3 regions of the Streptomyces sp. NPDC046716 genome follow, and region 1 is predicted to be linked to each of the others. Evidence: riboswitches for the same ligand, from Rfam matches in the RefSeq annotation. Region 1 holds a riboswitch; each other region holds the start of a gene.

Region 1 (6,613 bases):
CGCGGCCGACGACGCGTGGGCGGGTCTCACCGGCTACCTGGAGGTCGTCTTCACGGTGCTCGCCGCGGACCGCGGCACGAACGACCTGATGACCACGAGCCTGGAGGGCGTCGCCGCCCTGGAGGCCGTCCACGCGCACAACCACCGGACTCTGGACGAACTCCTGCGGCGTGGGCAGACGCAGGGATCCGTCCGGCCCGATGTCGTCGTGGAGGACGTCCTGTTCGCCCTCGCCGCACTGGGTCGGGCCGTCCCCGCGCTCACCGCCGCGACCACGGCCGAGGCCTGGCGCCGCCCTCTGGCCCTGCTCCTGGCGGGCCTGCGCCCCGCCCCGTCCGAACTCCCCCTGCCCGCGTCCGCCCTGACCGCCGGTCAGCTCAACGCGACCCTCGCGGGGCTCTGACACCGTCCCCCGGAGCGGGGCTCTTTTTTTGGGATGTGTGGGGCGTCGGCCGTTGGTATGGTGCGCCGATGTCAGCGATCAAGAAGTTCCAAGTCACCTTCGACTGTGCGGAACCCGAGCGTGTCGCCCGGTTCTGGTGCGAGGTGCTCGGGTACGTCATGCCCCGGCCGCCCAAGGGGTTCGACACCTGGGACGACTTCAGGAACGCGCAGCCGGAGGAGGAGCGGGACGCGTGGTCCGCGTGCGTCGATCCCTCGGGCGAGGGGCCGCGCCTGTACTTCCAGCGTGTTCCCGAGGGCAGGGTCGTCAAGAACCGCGTGCACCTCGATGTGCGCGTCGGTACCGGACTCGTCGGCGCCGAGCGCCTCGCCGTCCTGGAGGCCGAGTGCGGGCGACTCGTCGCGCTCGGCGCGACACACGTGTGCACCCTGTACGCCGACGAGGAGAACGAGTCGTGCATCCCGATGCAGGACATCGAGGGTAACGAGTTCTGTCTCGACTGATCTCCGCCCGGCGTCACGGACGGGTCGGGAGCGATCCATCCGGGCTCTCCCTTCGATCAATTCCGTTCATGCGCAAGCGAGTTGGCGCACGACAACACCGGCTGGGTACGTTGATGTGTGCGGCAGCAGGGGGGAGAGAACCGAGGGGGCATGGCCGGCCTGCCCGACCCCGTGCGGGGCGCCCAGGGCCCTCTGGCAGCAGACGGAGCAGGACCGTACGGCGTCCGACGCGTCCGGTGACGAGGATCCCCGGACCGTCCGACGGGTCTGGCGGGACCACGCCTACGAACTGATCCGCACCTGCTCGTTCAGCGGCAACGGGGTCGCGGACATCGCCGTGCCCTACGGCGACGACGTCGTCCTGCCCCTGCGCCTGGCCCTGCCCGACAGGGCTTTCGAGACCTGGATCCACGCCACCGACATCGGGGTCGCCGTGCAGATGCTGCCGGCGATCCTGGCCGCGCGCAGGCAGGCGGGACTGGCGTCCCCGCCGCGGCCCCTCACACAGCCGGGAGCGTCGCCGAGCAGCGTCCGCCTGGAGATCGAGGGCGAGAGCGGGGGCGACTGGTATCTGCCGGTGGACGCCGCCGACGGCCCGGCGGGCCCGGACAACTGCGTCAGCCACATCGTCCTGCCCGAAGTGGGGTTCTGCCGGGTCGCGGCGGGTCATCTCGCACCACGGGAAGCGGCCGCGAGCCAGCAGGGCGACCCCACGGCCGTCATCGAACTTCTGTACGCGATGGCCTCGATGAGCAGGCTCTAGCTCCACGGCGTGCGGTGGGCTCCCGGCGAGAGGCGGGCATGGCCGGTTCCGCCGTTGCACCGATCCGCCGGGCGTAGTGGCATCGACGAGGCGGCCCGAGTCGCACGGCAGACGTGCCGCGGCCGCACCCGTGCGACGTGGACCTGGGAGGGGCGATGCCCGAGGACGGAGCCGCCACCCCGTCGTCGGCGGGCGCCGACATCGGCGTGGTGCTGGCAGGGGGCGGGGCGCGGGGCGCCTACGAGGCAGGCATGCTGGCGACCCTGCTGCCGGAGCTCGACAAGTGGGGGCAGCGTCCGACGCTGTTCACCGGCACCAGCGCGGGAGCGCTCAACGCGGTGCTCTTCGCCTCGTTCGCCCACCTGCCCGCGGCCCGGGCGGCCGACGAAGTGATCGCCGCCTGGCAGGGACTGACGAAGAACGAGGTCTTCAGGCCGTTCGTGCTGACAGCGCTGCCCATGATCCTGCGGCAGTGCGTGACGCGTGTCGTGAACCCGTCCAGCGCGCCCCTGGCCGGACTGCTCGACACGGGCCCGCTTCGGACCACCCTGCGGACGAAGGTCGACTGGGACCAGCTCCACGCCAACCTGGCCGACGGCGCGGCCCAGGCCGTCGCCGTGGCCACGACGGCCTGTGGCAGCGGGCGGACGGAGGTGTTCGCCGAGGGCCCCGCGGCAGCCAGGCTGCCCGCCTCCGACACCGACCGGGCGGTGGACTACACCCGTACCGTCCTGGACGTGGACCATGTGATGGCGTCCGTGGCGATTCCCGTGGCGTTCCCGCCCGTCAGGATCGGGCCGACCGGCTGCTGGTACATGGACGGCGGCGTCCGCCTCAACGCCCCCATCAAGCCGACGATCTCGCTCGGCGCGCGCCGCGTCGTGATCGTCGCCACCACACCGCTGCGCGACCTGCCCCGGCCCGTGGAGTGCGGGGACGAGTCGGCACCGTCCGTCCAGGACGTCGTCGCGCAGATCCTGACCGGTCTGATGGGCGATCGCATGGTGGAGGACACGCGGACGCTCGGCAAGGTGGACGAACTGCTGGAGTCCGGGGCGCAGGGGATCAGCCCGCGTGGACGTCCGTACACCGTCGTCGAGTACCTCTTCGGCGGGCCGATGCCCGGCCCGGTTGATCAGCTCGGTGTCATGGCGGAATACGTCCTGGACACGAGTTTCCGCGGCCTGCGCCGCCTGACCAACCCGGACCTGATGTTCCTCGCCGCGCTCCTGGGCCCGGGGCAGAGCCGGGGCGAACTGCTCAGCTACCTCTTCTTCGAACCGGAGTTCATCGGGGAGGCGATCAAACTGGGCCAACGGGACGCCCGGCTCATCCTCGACGCGGCGGGCGACGACCCGGACGAACTGTGGCGCACCGACTCCGCCTAGGACACCGTCGGGCCGATCCGCCACCGACGGCCGGCCCGACGACGACTGCCCTTCAGGCGGCCTAATGGTGGGGCATCTTCAGCGTGCGGCTGACGGTGCGCTCGGTGCCCGGTTCGACCAGGACGAACTGGCCCATCATTCCCGAGTCCTCGTGACGAAGGATGTGGCAGTGGTACATGTACGGCCACTTGGGGTCGGTGGCGGTGCCGAATCTGACGGCCAGTCTGACCTTGCTCTTGCCGGGGACGAAGACGGTGTCCTTGCGGCCTTCCGCGTACGCCGCCGGTTTGCCGTCCCCGACGGAGAGAACACGGAACGCCACTTCGTGGATGTGGAAGTTGTGGGAGTAGACGTTGTTCTCGACCTCCCAGATCTCGACGGCTCCGGCCGGGACCACCTCGTCGATGCGGCTCATGTCCATCTCCTCGCCGTTGATGGCGTCATGGCCGTTGAGGACGAAGTGCCGCACCCGCGCGTCCGCGGCGGGGACGATCGCATCGCGCGCCGCGAGCACGGCGGGCGGCGCCGGGGACGGCTTCAGCGTGGCCGCGGCGACGAACCTGATCACATCGAGGTCGCCCTCGGCGATGTCCACGCCGTTGTCCACGGTGCGCAGCACCACCCGCTCGCCCGGCTCGAAGGCGACGACCACCTCGGCGCGCTCGCCCGGGGTCAGCGCCAGTTCCTTGACCGGCACGGGCGCGGGCAGCAGGCCGCCGTCGGTGGCGACTGCGTGGAAGGTGCGCTTGTCGGCGAAGGACAGGTTGTACATGCGGGCGTTGGAGCCGTTGAGGATGCGCAGCCGGACGTGGTCGGTGGTCACCTTCAGATGTGGATCGAAGGTCCCGTTGACGAGGACGTGGTCGCCCAGGATGCCGAAGGTGCCCTTGAGGACGCGGCCGGTGAAGGCGTTGTCCTCGTCGAACTTCTTGTCCTGGAGGATCAGCGGGATGTCGTCGACGCCGTAGTCGGAGGGGAGTTCCGGCCGGGTGTCGTCGTCGAGGATGAACATTCCGGCGAGGCCGTTGTAGACGTGCTGGGCGGTCTCGCCGTGCGGATGCGGGTGGTACCAGGCGGTGGCGGCGGGCTGGTCCAGGGTCCAGTGCGGCGTCCAGGTGGCGCCCGACTCGACGGGCTGGTGGGGGCCGCCGTCCATCACGGCGGGCAGCCGGATGCCGTGCCAGTGCACGGTGCTGGTCTCCGGCAGCCGGTTGCGGACCGTCATCCGCACCGTGTCACCGCGCGTGGCGCGCAGCGTCGGCCCCAGGAAGGTGCCGTTGAATCCCCAGGTCGGGGTGGTCTTCCCGGGCAGGATGGCCGTCCGCCCGGTCTGCAGCGTCAGTGCGAACCTGCGGCTGCCGTCCTTGCCCGGAGCGGGATGCAGAAGGGGTGGGATACGCACGGGGTTGGCGAACTTCAGTTTGGGCCGGGGTACGGAGTCCGACCCGGAACCTCCACAGGCCGTGGTGACGACGGATAACGCGGATACGCCTGCCATACCGAGCAGTTGACGCCTCTTCATGGGGGGACATTAACAACCGGTTCATGGATTTCCGGCGGCTTTTCCCGGGCGCGGCGTCCGATGCGACCTCGGGCCCGTCGCGAGGCCGGGGCGGATGGCATGATGGCTCTGGACATGGGCGGCAGCCGCCCGAGGAAACCGGTGTGAATCCGGTGCGGTACCGCCACTGTGATCGGCGAGCGGATCCCGACGAGCCACTGCCCCGCGCGGGCGGGAAGGCCGGGACGAGCACGGACCCGAGAGCCAGGAGACTCACGCTGTCGCCTCCTCGAAGCACCCCGGGGCGGAACTCCCCGGCGAGAGGAAGGACACGGCATGCCTGAACGGCTCGCCGACGAGACCGTGACGACCGGGGACCGGACGGTCCCGTGCCGGGTGGTGGTGTGCCGCGACTGCTGCTGCGGCACCGTCAAGGTCGACGCCGATCACGCGGCCCAGACCGCGCGGCTGCGCCAGATCGCCCCGGTACGGATCTCCGAGTGCCTGGACGTCTGCGAGCAGGCCAACGTCGTCGTCGTGCAGCCGTCCACAGCGGGCCGGGCGGCAGGCGCCCGGCCGGTGTGGCTCGGACTGGTCAACGACCCGGACGCCACCGAGGACATAGCGGACTGGGTGCGGGCGGGCGGACCCGGCGTGGCGGACCGGCCCGAGATCCTCGATCTCTATCTCATCAAGCCGCCGCGCCGCGCCCCCGCCACCTCGTGAACGCCACGGAGGCCCGGCCGGAGCAGGTCGCCCGGGCGCTGCGCGACGTGGCGCGGCTCGGCGGCTTCTTCGCCCTCGAATCCGCCGTGCCCCGGGCACCTCGGGATCCGGTCCGCGTCGACGGGGGCGGTCTCCGGGACGGGTTCGCGGCCCGTGCCCAGGCGGTCGACGAGCGGTTCGCGACGACCGAGAGGCGCGTCGGTGTGTCCGTCGCGCACCTGGGGCTCGCGGCCCGGCTGTGGTCGCCGGTCCTCGCCTGCGCCCTCGTGCACGGGATCGTGCCGGCGATGGGCGCCGCGGAGTGGTCGGGCGACACGACGGACCTGCGTCTGACGGACCCGCGGGGACGGCTCGCGGCGGGCCTGCCGTCGCTCGCCGAAGCCCTCCACGCGGAGGTCGACGGCGTGCTGCGGGACGTCGAGAGCGCTCTCACCACGAAGGTGGCGCCGGGCTTGCTGGCCGGCAACTCCGCGTCCGCGCTGGTCGGTTCGGCAGCGCAACTGCTGCGCATCCGGCCCGCCCTGCGCGGTCCGCTCACCCGCCTGACGCGGGAACTGCTGGAGACGGGCCGGCTGCGGGGGACCGGCCGCATCACCGGACCCGGGCTGACGTTCCGCCGCAACAGCTGCTGCCTCCTCTACCGCGCGCCGGGCGGCGGAAAGTGCGGCGACTGCTGCCTGGCCGGGTGACCGGGCCGCCCGGGCGACGACGCGCCGACCGGAGCCGGCCCGCAGCTCAGTGCGCGTCCCGCTCCCGGAACGTGTCCAGGATCCGCTCCGCGGCCAGCGTCGCGGTCAGTTCGCCATCGCGGACCTGCCGCTCCAGACCCGGCGTCACGGCCCGCACCGCGGGATCGGCGTGCAGCCGCCCGAGAAGCTCGTCGCGGACCATCGTCCAGGTCCAGTCCACCTGCTGCGTACGGCGCCGCTCGGCGAGCCGCCCCGTCGAGTCGAGGAGCGAGCGATGCTGCTCGATCCGCTCCCAGACCTCGTCGAGCCCGCTCTCCTCACGGGCGCTGCACCACAGCACCGGAGGCGTCCAGAAGGCGTCCTTGCCGTGCATCAGCCGCAGCGCGCCCGACAGTTCGCGCGCCGCCGACCGCGCGTCCCGCTCGTGCGGCCCGTCCGCCTTGTTCACCGCGATCACGTCGGCGAGCTCCAGGACACCCTTCTTGATGCCCTGCAACTGGTCGCCGGTCCGCGCCAGAGACAGCAGCAGAAACGTGTCGACCATGTTCGCCACGGCCGTCTCCGACTGGCCCACGCCGACCGTCTCCACCAGGACCACGTCGTACCCGGCCGCCTCCATGACGACGATCGACTCACGGGT
Region 2 (6,613 bases), on a different contig from region 1:
CTCCGTTGACTTGGGGCGCCCCGTCAGGGGCGCGGGGAACTGCGCGGGAAGCCCCACCGAACGCGCACACGAAAACGAACCATGGGGGGTCCGGGGGCAGAGCCCCCGGGGACGGGACGGGAAGGGGCGGCGGGGGCGACCTCCCGCCACCGCACTCACGACGGCGCTCCGGGCGGCACGAACGGCAACCCCACCGGCGCACCCCCCTCGATCAACCGCCACAACGCGTCCGTATCGGCATGCCGCTCGATCAGATCCCCGAGCCGGTCCAACTGCTCCTCGCGCAGATCGGCGAACGACGTGCCCGCCGCCGGAACGAACCGCCGCCCGGCCGCCGAGGCGACCTCCCGCAGAAAAGCCCGCCGGAAGTCGTCCGACTCCAGCGACCCGTGCCAGTGCGTCCCCCACACGGCCCCCACCCGGCACCCGTCGAGGAAGGGCTCCCCGCCCAGCACCTCGGCGACCCCGTGATGGATCTCGTACCCCTCGACGGACGACCCGAGGGCCTCGCCGACGGGCCGGGCGAGGGTCTTCTCGGCGGCGAACCGCACGCGTACGGGCAGCAGTCCGAGCCCGTCGACGACCCCGGCCTGCGACTCGACGTCGTCCTCGATGCGCTCACCGAGCACCTGGAAGCCACCGCAGATGCCGAGCACCGGCCGCCCCTCGGCGGCCCGCCGGGCCAGCGCGTCCGCGAGCCCGCGCTCGCGCAGCCACTCCAGGGCCTTCACGGTCCCGCGGGTGCCCGGCACGACCACCAGGTCCGCGTCGACGAGTTCCTCGGCCCGGTCCACGAATCGCACGACGACACCCGGCTCGGCGGCCAGCGCGTCCACGTCGGTGAAGTTCGACATCAGCGGCACCGCGCACACCGCGACCCGCAGCACGTCCTCGCCCACCGGCGGCGCGACCACGGACTCCCGCACGGTGCCCCGCAGGGAGACCCGCAGCCCGTCCTCCTCGTCGATGCCGAGGCCGTGCTGATACGGCAGAACGCCGTAAGTGTCGCGCCCCGTGAGGGACTTGAGCATGTCGAGGCCGGGCTCCAGCAGGCTCACGTCACCGCGGAACTTGTTCACCAGATACCCGGCGAGCAGTTCCTGGTCCTCGGGCGCGAGCAGCGCCGTCGTACCGAAGAACGAGGCGAAGACCCCGCCCCGGTCGATGTCGCCGACGACCAGCACCGGCAGCCGGGCGGCGCGCGCGACGCCCATGTTCACGATGTCGGTCCGCCGCAGATTGATCTCGGCCGGGGACCCGGCGCCCTCGCAGATCACAGCGTCATGACTGCCCCGCAACTCCTCCAGGCATCCCACGACGGTGTCCAGCAGGGCGGCCTGCCGCCCGCCGTGATAGCCGCGCGCGCTCATCTCGCCCACCGGCCTGCCCATCAGCACGACCTGGCTGCTGCGATCGCTGCCGGGCTTGAGCAGCACCGGGTTCATCAGCGCGGTCGGCTCGACGCGGGCGGCCTGCGCCTGCATCGCCTGCGCCCGCCCGATCTCGGCGCCCTCGCGGGTGACGAACGAATTGAGGGACATGTTCTGCCCCTTGAACGGCGCTACCTTCACGCCCTGCCGCACCAGCCACCGGCAGATCCCGGCGGTGACGACACTCTTTCCCGCGTCGGAGGTGGTGCCCGCGACGAGCAGCCCGCCCCGGTTCATCGACGACCCCACAGCAACCGCCCGCCCACACAGACTCCCAGCGCCAGCACACTCACCCGCCGCGACAACCGCGCGGCCCGTTCCACATCGGTCACCCGGACCGCCCGCCCCGCGGCGTTCAGCACCGGCCGGTGCTCGACCCGTCCCGCGTACGACAGGGTGCCGCCGAGCCGTACCCCGAGCGCGCCCGCGAAGGAGGCCTCGACGACCCCGGCGTTGGGGCTCGGGTGCCGGCCGGCGTCCGCCCGCCACGCGGCCAGCGCGGCGCGGGGCCGCCCGCCGGCCAGGACGGCGAGGGCGCCGGTGAGCCGGGCCCCCGGCCAGCCCGCGACATCGTCGAAGCGCGCCGAGGCCCAGCCGAACCGGCGGTACTTCACGGACTTGTGCCCGACCATCGCGTCGAGCGTGTTCACGGCGCGGAAGGCGAGCAGCCCCGGCACCCCGCCGACGGCGCCCCACACCAGCGCGCCCACCACGGCGTCGGAGGTGTTCTCGGCGACCGACTCGACGACGCCCCGGGCGATCCCGTCCGCGTCCAGGCCCTGCGGGTCGCGCCCGCACAGCCGCGGCAGCAGTTCCCTGGCCAGCTCGACGTCCCCGGCCTCCAGCGCGGAGCCGATCGCCCGCGCCTCCCGGCCCAGCGAGGTCCCGCCGACCACGGCCCAGGTCGCGGCGGCCGTCAGCGCGACGGCGGCGGCGGGGGAGCGGCGTACGGCGCGCGAGGCGGCGGCTCCGACGGCGGCGGCGCCACCGGCGCAGACCAGGGTGTGCAGCGCGCCCCAGCCGCGGTGGTCCCGCCACAGCACCCGCTCGACGGCGCCCGCGGCCCGCCCGAACCCGGCGACAGGATGCCCACGGCGCGGATCACCGACGAGCAGATCGCTCAACAGTCCTGTGGCGGCCCCGTACGCGAACACGCGCCCGGGCCGCATGACGCCGCGCGGGGCGAACATGGCGGTAGTTGTCCTCACTCAGGGTGTCCACGCCCTGGTTCGACGAGACCGGCAGCGGGAGTTCCTGGCTCGTCCCCGGGTGACCGGGGACTCACAGTGGCGGGACCGCGCCGGATTCGCACCGGCTTCCTCACCTGCTGCCGTATATGGCGTTGGCAGTGCACCACGCTCCGCGAAGGTGCGTCAACTTGCTGTTGACCTGGGGCGGGAGAGTGTGGGGAGGTCCACAGCGGTTCGCGCCCCGCTTGCCACCGCCGTGGCCGGCCGTGCAGTTCCCCTGGACGAGCGAAGCTCGTTTCAGGGGCGCGGGGAACTGCGCGACCGGCCACGACGAGAGCGGCACCCGACACACGACAGGCCGCACCGCACACAGACACGGCGGGCCCGGACCAGAAAGGTCCGGGCCCGCCGAAATGACTGCCGTGGATCAGGCCACGATCAGGAAGATCCCGTACGCCACGGCCGCCGCGCACGCCGCGAAGCACGCGTACGCGCCGGAGACGACGAGCGTCGCCGAGTCGCCCCGCTGCGCCGCCGACTCCTTCTTGGAGAGTCCGACGATGCCGAGGGTGAACAGGCCCACCAGGGCCACGGTGACCACGAGGCTGACTCCGAACACGGAGCCGAGAGCTGCCCAGTCGATCTTCATAGCTGGTCCTGCTTCCTTACAGCGTGGCGCCGGCGGGGCGCGCGGGGTCGGCCGGCGCGGGGGCCGGGATGGTCGCCTTGACTTCCTCGGACTCGCCGGTGACCAGGGTGCCGACGGGCGGCGGGGTGACCGCCGCGATGGCCGTGGTCACGACGCCCGCGGGCTCCGCGGCCGGCGCCGCGGCGCTGCCGACCTCGTCATCGGTGACGTTCGTGTGGTCGATGGAGTCACGGCGCGAGAGCTTCCAGATGACGCCCGAGCCGACCACGAGCAGCGCGGCGGTGAGACCGACGCCCCACGGGCCCTGCTTGGTGAGGAACTCGGCGCCCGCGCCGACCAGACCGGCGGCCGGCAGGGTCAGACCCCACGCGACGAACATCCGGGTCGCGGTCGACCAGCGGACGACACCGCCCTTGCGGCCGAGACCGGAGCCCATGACGGCGCCGGAGCAGACCTGGGTGGTGGAGAGCGAGAAGCCGATGTGCGAGGAGGCGAGGATCGCCGTCGCGGCCGAGGTCTGGGCGGCGAAGCCCTGCTGCGGCGCGAGGTCGGTGAGGCCCTTGCCCATGGTGCGGATGATCCGCCAGCCGCCGAGGTAGGTGCCGAGGGCGATGGCCGTGCCGGCGGAGACGATGACCCACAGCGGCGGGTCGGCGTCCGGGGCGATGACTCCGCCGGTGATCAGGGCGAGGGTGATGATGCCCATCGTCTTCTGCGCGTCGTTCGTGCCGTGCGCCAGCGAGACGAGTCCGGCCGAGGCGATCTGGCCGGCGCGGTAGCCCTTGGCGGTGGCCTTCGCGTCGGTCTTGGCGCTGATCCGGTAGGTCAGGCGCGTGGCGAGCATCGCGGCGAGGCCGGCGACGATCGGCGCGGCGACCGCGGGAAGCAGGATCTTGGTGACGACGGTGCCGCCGTCGACCGAGGACCAGCCCATCGACATGACCGCGGCGCCGATGAGGCCGCCGAACAGGGCGTGCGAGGAGCTGGACGGCAGACCGAGCAGCCAGGTCAGCAGATTCCAGAGGATGGCGCCCACGAGCGCCGCGAAGATGACCTCTGTTCTGAGGCCGTCCTCATTGATGATGCCGCCGGAGATGGTCTTGGCGACCTCGACCGAGAGGAACGCTCCGACGAGGTTCAGCACGGCGGACATGGCCACCGCCGTCTTCGGCTTCAGGGCGCCGGTCGAGATGGTCGTCGCCATCGCGTTGGCTGTGTCGTGGAAACCGTTGGTGAAATCAAAAACCAGTGCGGTAACGATCACGATCGCAAGGAGCAGCGTGATGTGTTCCATTTACCCAGGCTTCGGTTGGACGTCAGTGGCGGTTCGAACGTAAGCACGCCGGGTGAACGGAAGATGAACTGGGCTGGGCGTTGCGGTGACCCGATCCGGAGCGCCGTCACTCCGCTTGGCGCGTGGTGGTGGCATTGACTCCGGATCGGCCCGGGACGAGACCCCTCGGAGCCCCGGAATACCGGGTTCCGTGGGACTTTGGTCCCTGTTCCGGCTAGCCCAGGGCGAACCTCCTCAGCTGGGCCATCGACCCGTTGAAGAGATTCTGGTCACCCGGCAGTCCGCCGCGGTTGTCGTACTGCCAGAAGGTCCAGTACGACCATCCCCTGGGCAGCGCCCCCGCGCTCTGGTCGTAGCGCGCGAGCCACAGGGCGTGGTTGACCGCGAAGGCACCGCTGTTGCCGGTGCAGATCTTCCACCAGTGGTAGTTCGTGTAGATCACCGGGTGCCGGCCGGTCAGCCGCAGCACCTCGACGCTGAACGACGAGATCCACGCGACCAGTTTGCGCTTGCTCATGCCGTAGCACTTGTGCGAGTCGTACGGGTTGAACTCGATGTCGAGCGCGGGCGGCAGAGTCCAGCCGTCCGCCTTCCAGTCCCCGCCGTTGCGCACGAAGTACGCGGCCTGGGCGCGGCCGGAGGACTTGTCGGGCACCGCGAAGTGATAGGCGCCCCGGATGATGCCGGCGCCGCGGGCACCGTCGTACTGCTTCCAGAAGTAGGGATTCTTGTAGGTCGTGGACTCGGTCGCCTTCACATAGGTGAACCTGGCCCCCTTCCTCTTCGTCTTGGACCAGTCGACATGCTTCTGGTGCGACGAGACGTCGTGACCCCTCGGCCTCGCCGCCGCCTGGACCGGCAGCTCCGTCAGGACCGTCGCCCCCATGGTCAGTGCGGTGACGGTCACCGTCGCGAACAGGAGCGCACGACGACGGGACGGTTTGCTGTCACGAGCCATATTTCCCCCCGAATGGCGACGTGCATGACAAATCCCCCAGAGATTACCGGAAGATCCCGACGTGCCCGTCGAACCCCAGCCAATCACCCTCAGTAGGGGGATACGTGCCCATAACGGAGCTACCGGACTCCTTCGTTCCGCACTCGGCCGGGACCCTCCCCGGCTGGCAGGATGCCGCCATGACGGATCCGGCAGATCACGCACAGGCCTGGGAAGAGCTGCTGGCCACGGCCCGCAGAACGGTCGCCGACGGGCTCGTCGTCGGCACCTCCGGCAATGTCTCCGTACGCGTCGGCGACGGCGACCGCGACGAGGATCTGATCCTCGTCACCCCGAGCGGCGTCCCGTACGACCGGCTCGGCCCGGACGATCTCGTCGCCGTCGGCCCCGACGGCACCCACCGCGCCGGAACCCTCACCCCCACCAGCGAACTGCCCATGCACCTCGCCCTCTACCGGAACACCTCCGCGCGGGCCGTCGTGCACACCCACGCGGTGCACGCCACCGCCGTCTCCACGCTCGTCCCGGAACTCCCGCCCGTCCACTACATGGCCGCGGCCCTCGGCGGCACCGTCCGGGTCGCCCCCTACGCGACCTACGGCACGGAGGAGTTGGCCGAGAACATGCTCGCCGCTCTGACCGGGCGCACCGCTTGTCTCCTGCAGAACCACGGGACCGTCGCCCACGGGGACTCCCTCGCCCAGGCCTACGACCGCACCGCCCAGCTGGAATGGATGTGCCGCCTCTGGCTCACGGCCCACTCCGTCCCCGGTCTGCGCCCCTCACTGCTGAGCGACACACAGATGGCGGAAGCGGCCCGGCGGCTCGACGGATACGGCCGGCCCGCCCCGACGCGCTGACCGCCGCCGGGCGCCCCTCGCCCCGCGGGAGGCGTACGAAACGCCGCGCGGAGCACTCGTAGGGGGACCCAGCGAAGCGAGGAGGCCCGGTGAGAAGAACCCGTACGCACTTTCCGCCCCGTCCGGTACGCCCGTCACTCGCATCCTCCGTCCCGCTGGCCCGGGCGCGCCCGGGCGCCGACACTGGACGAGTGCGCACCGCCAAAGCGACGGCCGCTGCCGTCACCGCCGT
Region 3 (6,613 bases), on a different contig from region 1:
ACCTCGATGACCGCGGACACCCGGCCGCGGGTCTCGATGTCGGAGAGGATGCCGAGGGTGCTGTCGTAGAGCGACGGGTCGCCCCAGACCAGGAACGCCCCGGTCTCGCCCGGCGCCAGCTCGTCCAGCATCAGCCGCTCGAAGAGGTCGCCGCGCCGGGCCCGCCAGTCCTCGATGGTGGACGTGTAGGCGGAGCGGTCCATGGGGCGTCGGTTCCGGCTCGGGTCCTCGACCTCCACCACGCGGTACGGGGCCTCGGCGTGCTCCTCCAGCATCTGGTGGCGCAGGTCCGTGAGCGCGGACTTGTCGGCCCCCTTGCCGACGACGAAGAAGACGTCGGCGCGCCGGATGGCCTTCACGGCCTGAAGGGTGAGGTGGTCGGGGTCACCGGCGCCGATCCCGATGACGAGGATCGTGCGCTGCTCCGTGCCCTGCGAGTTCTGCGTGCCCATGACGCACAGTCTCGCAGTCGGCGGCGCGCGGCCCCGCTGCGGGCCCCTTGTTCGCGCTCCGCCCGGCGACCCCGACACACGCTCCGGTCCTACCGCCCTGACCTGTACGGATTCCACGGTTCGGGCCGAATGCTAGATTCCCCGCGCCGAGCCCCGCCACGGAACAGGGGCCGGCGCCCGGCGCGTCGCCGAAGCCCCGCCTCCCGGAAGGAACGTCTCGTGAGCCGCCGAGTCTGGTTCGTCCCGCCCGCTCTGAACGCCTCGCTGCGCCAGGCCCGGTTCGACGACGGGGCCGCGCTGGACGAAGCCGGTCGTGCGGCCGCCCGCGCCGCGGCCTCCTCGCTGCCGACGCCCGCGCTGGCCGTGGTGTCCGGGAGCCGGCGCTGCCGCGAGACCGCCGGGCTGCTGGGGCTCGGTCCGGCCACCGCGCCGGACGCGCTGGCCGCTCCGGACACCGGGAGCTGGCGCGGCCGGACCCTGGCCGAAGTGAGCGGGACGTCGCCGGAGGACGTGGGCCGGTGGCTCGGGGATCCGGAATTCCGCGCCGGGGGCGGGGAGTCGGTGGCCGATGTGTGCGCGCGGGTGTCCCGATGGCTGGACGCGCTGGACGGGGAGGCGGCGGTGCCGGACGGCGGGCTCGTCATCGGTGTCGTGGAGCCCGAATTGGCGCGGGCCGCCGTGGTGCACGCCCTGGGCGCGCCCCTGTCGGCGTTCTGGCGCTGCGACGTGGCACCGCTGACCGTCACCGAGCTGAGTGGCCGCGGCGGCCGCTGGAACCTGCGCTGCGGCCGGCCTCTCGTCGGCGAGAACTGACCGGCGGCGCCCGGGCGGCGCGAGAGGGCCCGCGGAAGGTTCCGCGGGCCCTCTCGTCCGGCTCGGCCCTGCTGCTCGGCCGGCCGGTTCAGTTCGCTGCCGGGACCGTCCGACGGGCCTCGGCGGGCTTGGGGTCGAGCAGGCGCTCGGCCAACTCGCCGAAGAGCAGGCCGAACCCGGTCCACAGCGTGATCTGGATGGCGAGCGCGGAGAGCCGGAAGCGCCAGAGGACGGCGGCCGGGAAGTGCTCGGGCACCTCGTTGATCACGGGCAGGAACCGGAAGGCGAGGCCGACGACCACGGCGAAGGCGAGGACGGCGACGACGGTGGCCCACCAGGTGCCCAGGCGTGGCGCGAGACGCTTGCCGAGGATGGTCGCCGCGATCGCGAGGAGGACGCTGAGCACCATCATCAGGAAGTAGAGGGTGGTCCGTTTCCCGATGGTGTCGGCGTTGCCGACGGCGGGCGGATTGGCCGGGTACTTCAGGAACGGTACGACGTAGACGGCCAGCAGGGCGCAGCCCGACAGCAGCAGCGCGGTCGCGCGGGGGCCGAAGCGGCCCACCCGGCCGAGCGCGAAGCAGTAGGCGAGTGCGGCGATGCCGCCGAAGGCGACGCCGTAGACGAGGACGCCGGTGGCGAGTCCGGCGGTGGACTGCAGGCCGCGGGAAACGAGTTCGGCCTCGTCGCCGTGCGAGTGGCCGGCGTGGGACTCCTCGAAGCCGATCGCCTTGTCGACGAGCGGCTCACCGAGCCAGTAGGAGATGACGAGGGCGAGCACGCCGGCCGCGAGACCGGCGAGCATGCCCCGCACGAGCAGGTTGCGTACGGTGGTGGAGTTCATGGGAGTACGACGTTCCTCCGCCTTCTCAGTGGCAGGGGAAGCCGAGCAGGTGGCGGGCGTCGTGCACCCACTCGTGGACACCCGCTCCGCTGAACACGGAGGTGGCGCCCTGTTCGGCGCCGACGAAGTACAGCAGGACGAGCATCAGGATGCCGAAGAACGCGGCCCAGGGGGCGATCGCCTTCAACGGCAGCTTGGCCGGTATGGCAGGAGTGGTGGCGGTCGGCTGGGCGACGTGCTGCGCCATGGCAGGGCCTCCTTCGGGAGTTCGCGTCCCGTCTCGGTGGTGCACATGGACGACCGTCACGGGTCTGACTCGCAGCACGCCGAGGGCGTCCCGCATCACAGTGGCGCGACCGTGCCGGGTTCTCACCGGCTTCCGTCGACCGTCGTCGATAACGGCACGACATTACCGTCTGTCGCGTGCATGGCCAAGAGCGCGCGGGCCCGCCCGGCGGTGCGGCCGCCTCGTGCGCACCGCCTGCGCCTTCCGGCCAACTTGCGGCACCCCGATGGCCGGAAACAGCCTTTGGGTGGCACAACGCGGACACATCGAAACCCCGTACCCCCTGGGGGTGCCCCCGCACCCAGTCACCAATGGGTTGAGTCGACTTTTGTCAACGCGCCGTCCAAATACCCGCATTGATCCAGGTGGCGCCGCCACGCCGGGCCGTCGAGGCAGGTCCCGCGGGCGCGCCGCACGCGGATGAGCTCGCGATTCACGGACCCCAAAGGCCGCTGACCAAGCGGAATCTGAGGGTCGATCACGGTGATAGCATCCCGGCATCCGCGATCTTGATCCACTCGTTCCGCGCGCCTCCTTGCGATGTGCCCGCGTGTGTGCATCGTCGGTCGGGTGACGCTCTGGGCCGTGTCGCGGGCCCTGACGAAGTGCATCTGTCGCCATGCGCCGAGAAAGGTTTCCATGACACGAGACGCACTGGTGTGGTGCCTGGTTGTGATAGCGGCGATATCAGTCGCCGCCGTTGTGGCACTCACCATCCGCAGTAGAGCGCTCGCGGCGAAGAAGCAGCGGTCAGAAGCCGATCTGCGTCAGCAGGTGAGTGCTCTGGAACGTCAACTCCACGGCTCGTCCGCCGAGTTGCAGAGAATCTGGACCGAGCGCGAGAGCGCCATCCTGGCCGCGAAGGAAGACGCCGAGGAGAACACCAAGGCGGTCCTCAAGGGCGCGGCCAGCTTCCTGCAGAGCCTCGCGGCCGAGCAGACCACTCTGCTGCACGGCGTGCAGCAGCGGTACGGCGGGCACGCCGTCCTCAGCGACCTCCTGGACGTGAACCACTCCAACGCCCAGATGGCGCGCAAGGCCCAGGGCATCGCCGTGATGTGCGGCGCGCCCCTCGGCCGTCGCAACCGGGCGGCCAGCGTCTACGACGTGGTGCGCAGTGCCCAGGGCCAGATCCGCAACTTCAGCCGGGTCGCGATCATGCAGCAGACCGGTCTCGCGCTGAAGGCGTCCGCGGTCGCGCCCGTCGCCCTCGCCGTGGCCGAACTCCTCGACAACGCTGCCAGCTTCTCTCAGCAGGACGCACCGATCGAGGTGACCTTCCAGCGCATCCAGAACAACCTGTGCATCGTCATCGACGACGCGGGCGTCAGCATGAGCGACGAGGACCGGCAGCGCGCGACCGCGCTGCTCTCCGGTGACGACGTTCCCCGCCTGTCGCAGCTGGGCACCCAGCCCAAGTTCGGCTTCCCCGTCATCGGTCTGATCGCCCGCCAGTACGGCTTCAAGGTGGATGTCACCGGAGTCTCCCGGTACGGCGGTGTCCGCGCCGTCGTGCTGCTGCCCGAGGAGCTGTGGACCATGGAGGAGACACCGCCGAGGGCCGACGCGCCCGTCAGCCGCATCCGTCGGACCCCGGCTCCCCAGGAGCAACCGCCCGTCGAGCAGCCCGAGCCGGCGGCGGAGACCCGTTCCGAGACGCGTACCGAGCCCCCGAAGCGCACGGTGCACGGCCTGCCGAAGCGGGGAGAGCGCCAGTCCCCCATCGCGAGCGTGCCCGACGCGTCGCCCCGCCGGCCCGCGTTCGGATCCGCCGACGGAGCTCCGCGCACCTCGGGCCGCAGCCTGGGCGCCCTCCAGCGCGGCACACTCTCGGCCCGCAAGATCGACACGCCGTCCGCCGAAGGGTCTGAAGACGAATGACGCCAGACCTGTCCTGGATGCTCCAGGACATCGTGCAGAACGTGCCCCTGGCACGGCACGCAGTTCTGCTGTCCGCCGACGGCCTTCCCCGCGGCTCGACGGAGGGCCTCGACCCGAAGGACGTCGACACCATCTCGGCCGCGATGGCCGGCATGCAGTCCCTCAGCCGCGCCACCGCCCACTTCGCCGGTTCGGCGAAGGACGGGGAGTGGAGCCAGACGGTCATCGAGTTCGACCACGGCTGGATCTTCCTGATCGGGGCCGGGCAGGGCGCCTACCTGGCCGCCGCGGCCGAGCCCGACGTCGACATGCAGCAGATCTCCTTCCGCATGCACCGGCTGGTGGCCCGCCTGGGCAACAACCTCACCTCGCCGCCCCGCGTCCCGACCGACGAGCTCGGGGCGGGCGGCTCCGCCGCGGCGGAGCGGCACGAGGCTGGCGGCGGATCGGGATTCGTGCTCCCCGAACTGGACCGGGCGGTGGCGGACGTGCACGGCGCCCGGCACGCGGTCCTGCTCGGCGGGGACGGACTGCCGCGCGGGGCGACCTCCGCGATGAGCCGGGACCTGGCGGACACCATCTCCGCCGCCATGACCGGCATCCACGCCTACAGCCGGGTGACGGCCCAGTTCGCGGGTCCCGTCGCGGACGCGACGTGGCGGCAGACGGTCATCGAGTTCTCGCACGGCTGGATCTTCCTGATCGCCGCCGGCGAAGGGGCCTTCCTCGCCGCGTCCGCCGAACACGACTGCGATATCGAGGAGTTCACCACCCGGCTCCACCAGGCAGTGCCCGAACTGACCGCGCGCTCCGCACCCGGAGGGGGAGTCGGCGATGTCTGAGGAGCCCGACGAGGGACCGGAACTCACCTCTCCCTTAGTACCGCTCTTCGTGATCACGAACGGGCGTGCCCTGCCGCCGGATCACCAGTACGCGCACACCGCCCTGGTGACGGCCGCCCGCGACGCGGACACCGCCGCGCGTGGGCTGTCCCCCGAGGCGCGTACCGTCCTCGACCTGGTGGCCAACGGATTCCTGTCCGTGGCCGAAGTGGCCGGACACACCCATCTGCCGCTGGGCATCGTCCGCATCCTGCTGGCGCAGCTGGAGGAGGGCGGCCTGATCCTCGTCCGGAAGCCCATCCCCAGTGCCGAAAGGCCCGACAGGGAGCTGGTCAGCGCCGTTCTCGACGGCCTGCGGAAGAAGCGATTCGGAGCGTAACTTGTACTTGGATCCAGACGTCTCACACGCAGTGAAGATCCTCATAGTGGGGCACTTCGGGGTCGGGAAGACCACCTGCATCGGCGCCCTCTCCGAGATCGAGCCGCTGCGGACCGAGGAGGAGATCACCGAGGCCAGTGTCGGCTTCGACGACCTCTCGGGCACGCCGAACAAGACGACCACGACCGTGGCCATGGACTTCGGCCGGCTCAGCCTCAGCGACAGCCTCGTCCTCTATCTGTTCGGCACCCCCGGGCAGGAGCGCTTCAAGGAGATGTGGGAGGAGCTGTCGCGCGGCGCGCTGGGCGCGCTCGTCCTGGTCGACCCCGAGCGCCTGGAGGAGTCGTTCCCGGTCCTCGACCTGGTGGAGCGGTTCGGCCTGACGTACGCGATCGGCGTCAACCGGTTCGACGGCACCGCCGACTATCCCCTCGAAGAAGTGCACGAGGCGCTGAATCTGTCTCCGGACACCCCGGTCGTCGGCTGCGACGTCCGCGACGAGGAGTCGGCCGGGCAAGCACTCATCACCCTGGTGGAGCACCTCATGACCCTGCTCGCCTAGGGCCCGCCCCTCCAGGGACCTGCCCGGCGGACGACGCCGGGGCGTCGTCCGCCGGGCCGCACCGGCCCGCCCCCGCTCATCCGCACCGACAAGAGATCGCCACCCACGCGCGGCCCGCGCCGCCGGCCAGGCCCTAGGAGCACGGAAATGCAACAGCCCACAGAGTCCTCGCACATACCGCCGGGCTGCCCCGCGCACGAGAACGTCCGGCTCTACGGATCCGCGTTCGGCGCGGACCCCGACGGTCACTACGCGCACCTGCGCGCGGCCGGGCCCAGCGCGCCGGTGGACATCGCCCCGGACGTCGAGGTCGAGCTGGTCACCAGCTACGACGCGGCGCTGTACATCCTGCAGAACCCGGCGTCCTTCGTCCGTGACTCCCGGCGCTGGAACGCGCTGAACGAGGGGCGCGTCCCGGCCGACAGCCCGGCCCTGCCGATGATGGGCTACCGCCCGAACGCGCTCTTCAGCGACGGCGCCGCGCACGCCCGGCTGCGCCAGGTCGTGACGGAGAGCCTCGCGACGGTCGACGAACGCCAGATCGTCCGCCTAAC

The links. A riboswitch is a leader RNA that binds a small molecule or an ion and turns the genes downstream of it on or off. The one in region 1 is predicted to bind cobalamin.
Region 2: it holds a riboswitch for cobalamin, as region 1 does, so the genes downstream of both, ABZ930_RS14905 (cobalamin biosynthesis protein) here and ABZ930_RS01250 ((2Fe-2S) ferredoxin domain-containing protein) in region 1, are expected to answer to the same signal.
Region 3: it holds a riboswitch for cobalamin, as region 1 does, so the genes downstream of both, ABZ930_RS23660 (CbtB-domain containing protein) here and ABZ930_RS01250 ((2Fe-2S) ferredoxin domain-containing protein) in region 1, are expected to answer to the same signal.

The regions. Positions count from the first base shown of each region.
Region 1 covers NZ_JBEYYU010000001.1:258,205-264,817, forward strand. The annotation lists gene ABZ930_RS01225 (TetR family transcriptional regulator) at 1-403, shown strand, start outside; gene ABZ930_RS01230 (VOC family protein) at 472-906, shown strand; gene ABZ930_RS01235 (hypothetical protein) at 1,022-1,669, shown strand; gene ABZ930_RS01240 (patatin-like phospholipase family protein) at 1,825-3,057, shown strand; gene ABZ930_RS01245 (multicopper oxidase domain-containing protein) at 3,119-4,459, opposite strand; cobalamin riboswitch at 4,711-4,833, shown strand; gene ABZ930_RS01250 ((2Fe-2S) ferredoxin domain-containing protein) at 4,895-5,284, shown strand; gene ABZ930_RS01255 ((2Fe-2S)-binding protein) at 5,281-5,973, shown strand; gene meaB (methylmalonyl Co-A mutase-associated GTPase MeaB) at 6,020-6,613, opposite strand, start outside.
Region 2 covers NZ_JBEYYU010000016.1:63,459-70,071, reverse strand. The annotation lists gene ABZ930_RS14910 (cobyric acid synthase) at 156-1,667, opposite strand; gene ABZ930_RS14905 (cobalamin biosynthesis protein) at 1,664-2,599, opposite strand; cobalamin riboswitch at 2,658-2,790, opposite strand; gene ABZ930_RS14900 (hypothetical protein) at 3,048-3,269, opposite strand; gene ABZ930_RS14895 (inorganic phosphate transporter) at 3,286-4,563, opposite strand; gene ABZ930_RS14890 (lysozyme) at 4,778-5,521, opposite strand; gene ABZ930_RS14885 (class II aldolase/adducin family protein) at 5,701-6,381, shown strand; gene ABZ930_RS14880 (alpha/beta hydrolase) at 6,573-6,613, shown strand, end outside.
Region 3 covers NZ_JBEYYU010000032.1:55,361-61,973, reverse strand. The annotation lists gene cobF (precorrin-6A synthase (deacetylating)) at 1-452, opposite strand, end outside; gene ABZ930_RS23670 (histidine phosphatase family protein) at 672-1,265, shown strand; gene ABZ930_RS23665 (CbtA family protein) at 1,354-2,109, opposite strand; gene ABZ930_RS23660 (CbtB-domain containing protein) at 2,135-2,356, opposite strand; cobalamin riboswitch at 2,396-2,533, opposite strand; gene ABZ930_RS23655 (ATP-binding protein) at 3,035-4,276, shown strand; gene ABZ930_RS23650 (roadblock/LC7 domain-containing protein) at 4,273-5,118, shown strand; gene ABZ930_RS23645 (DUF742 domain-containing protein) at 5,111-5,497, shown strand; gene ABZ930_RS23640 (ATP/GTP-binding protein) at 5,499-6,059, shown strand; gene ABZ930_RS23635 (cytochrome P450) at 6,207-6,613, shown strand, end outside.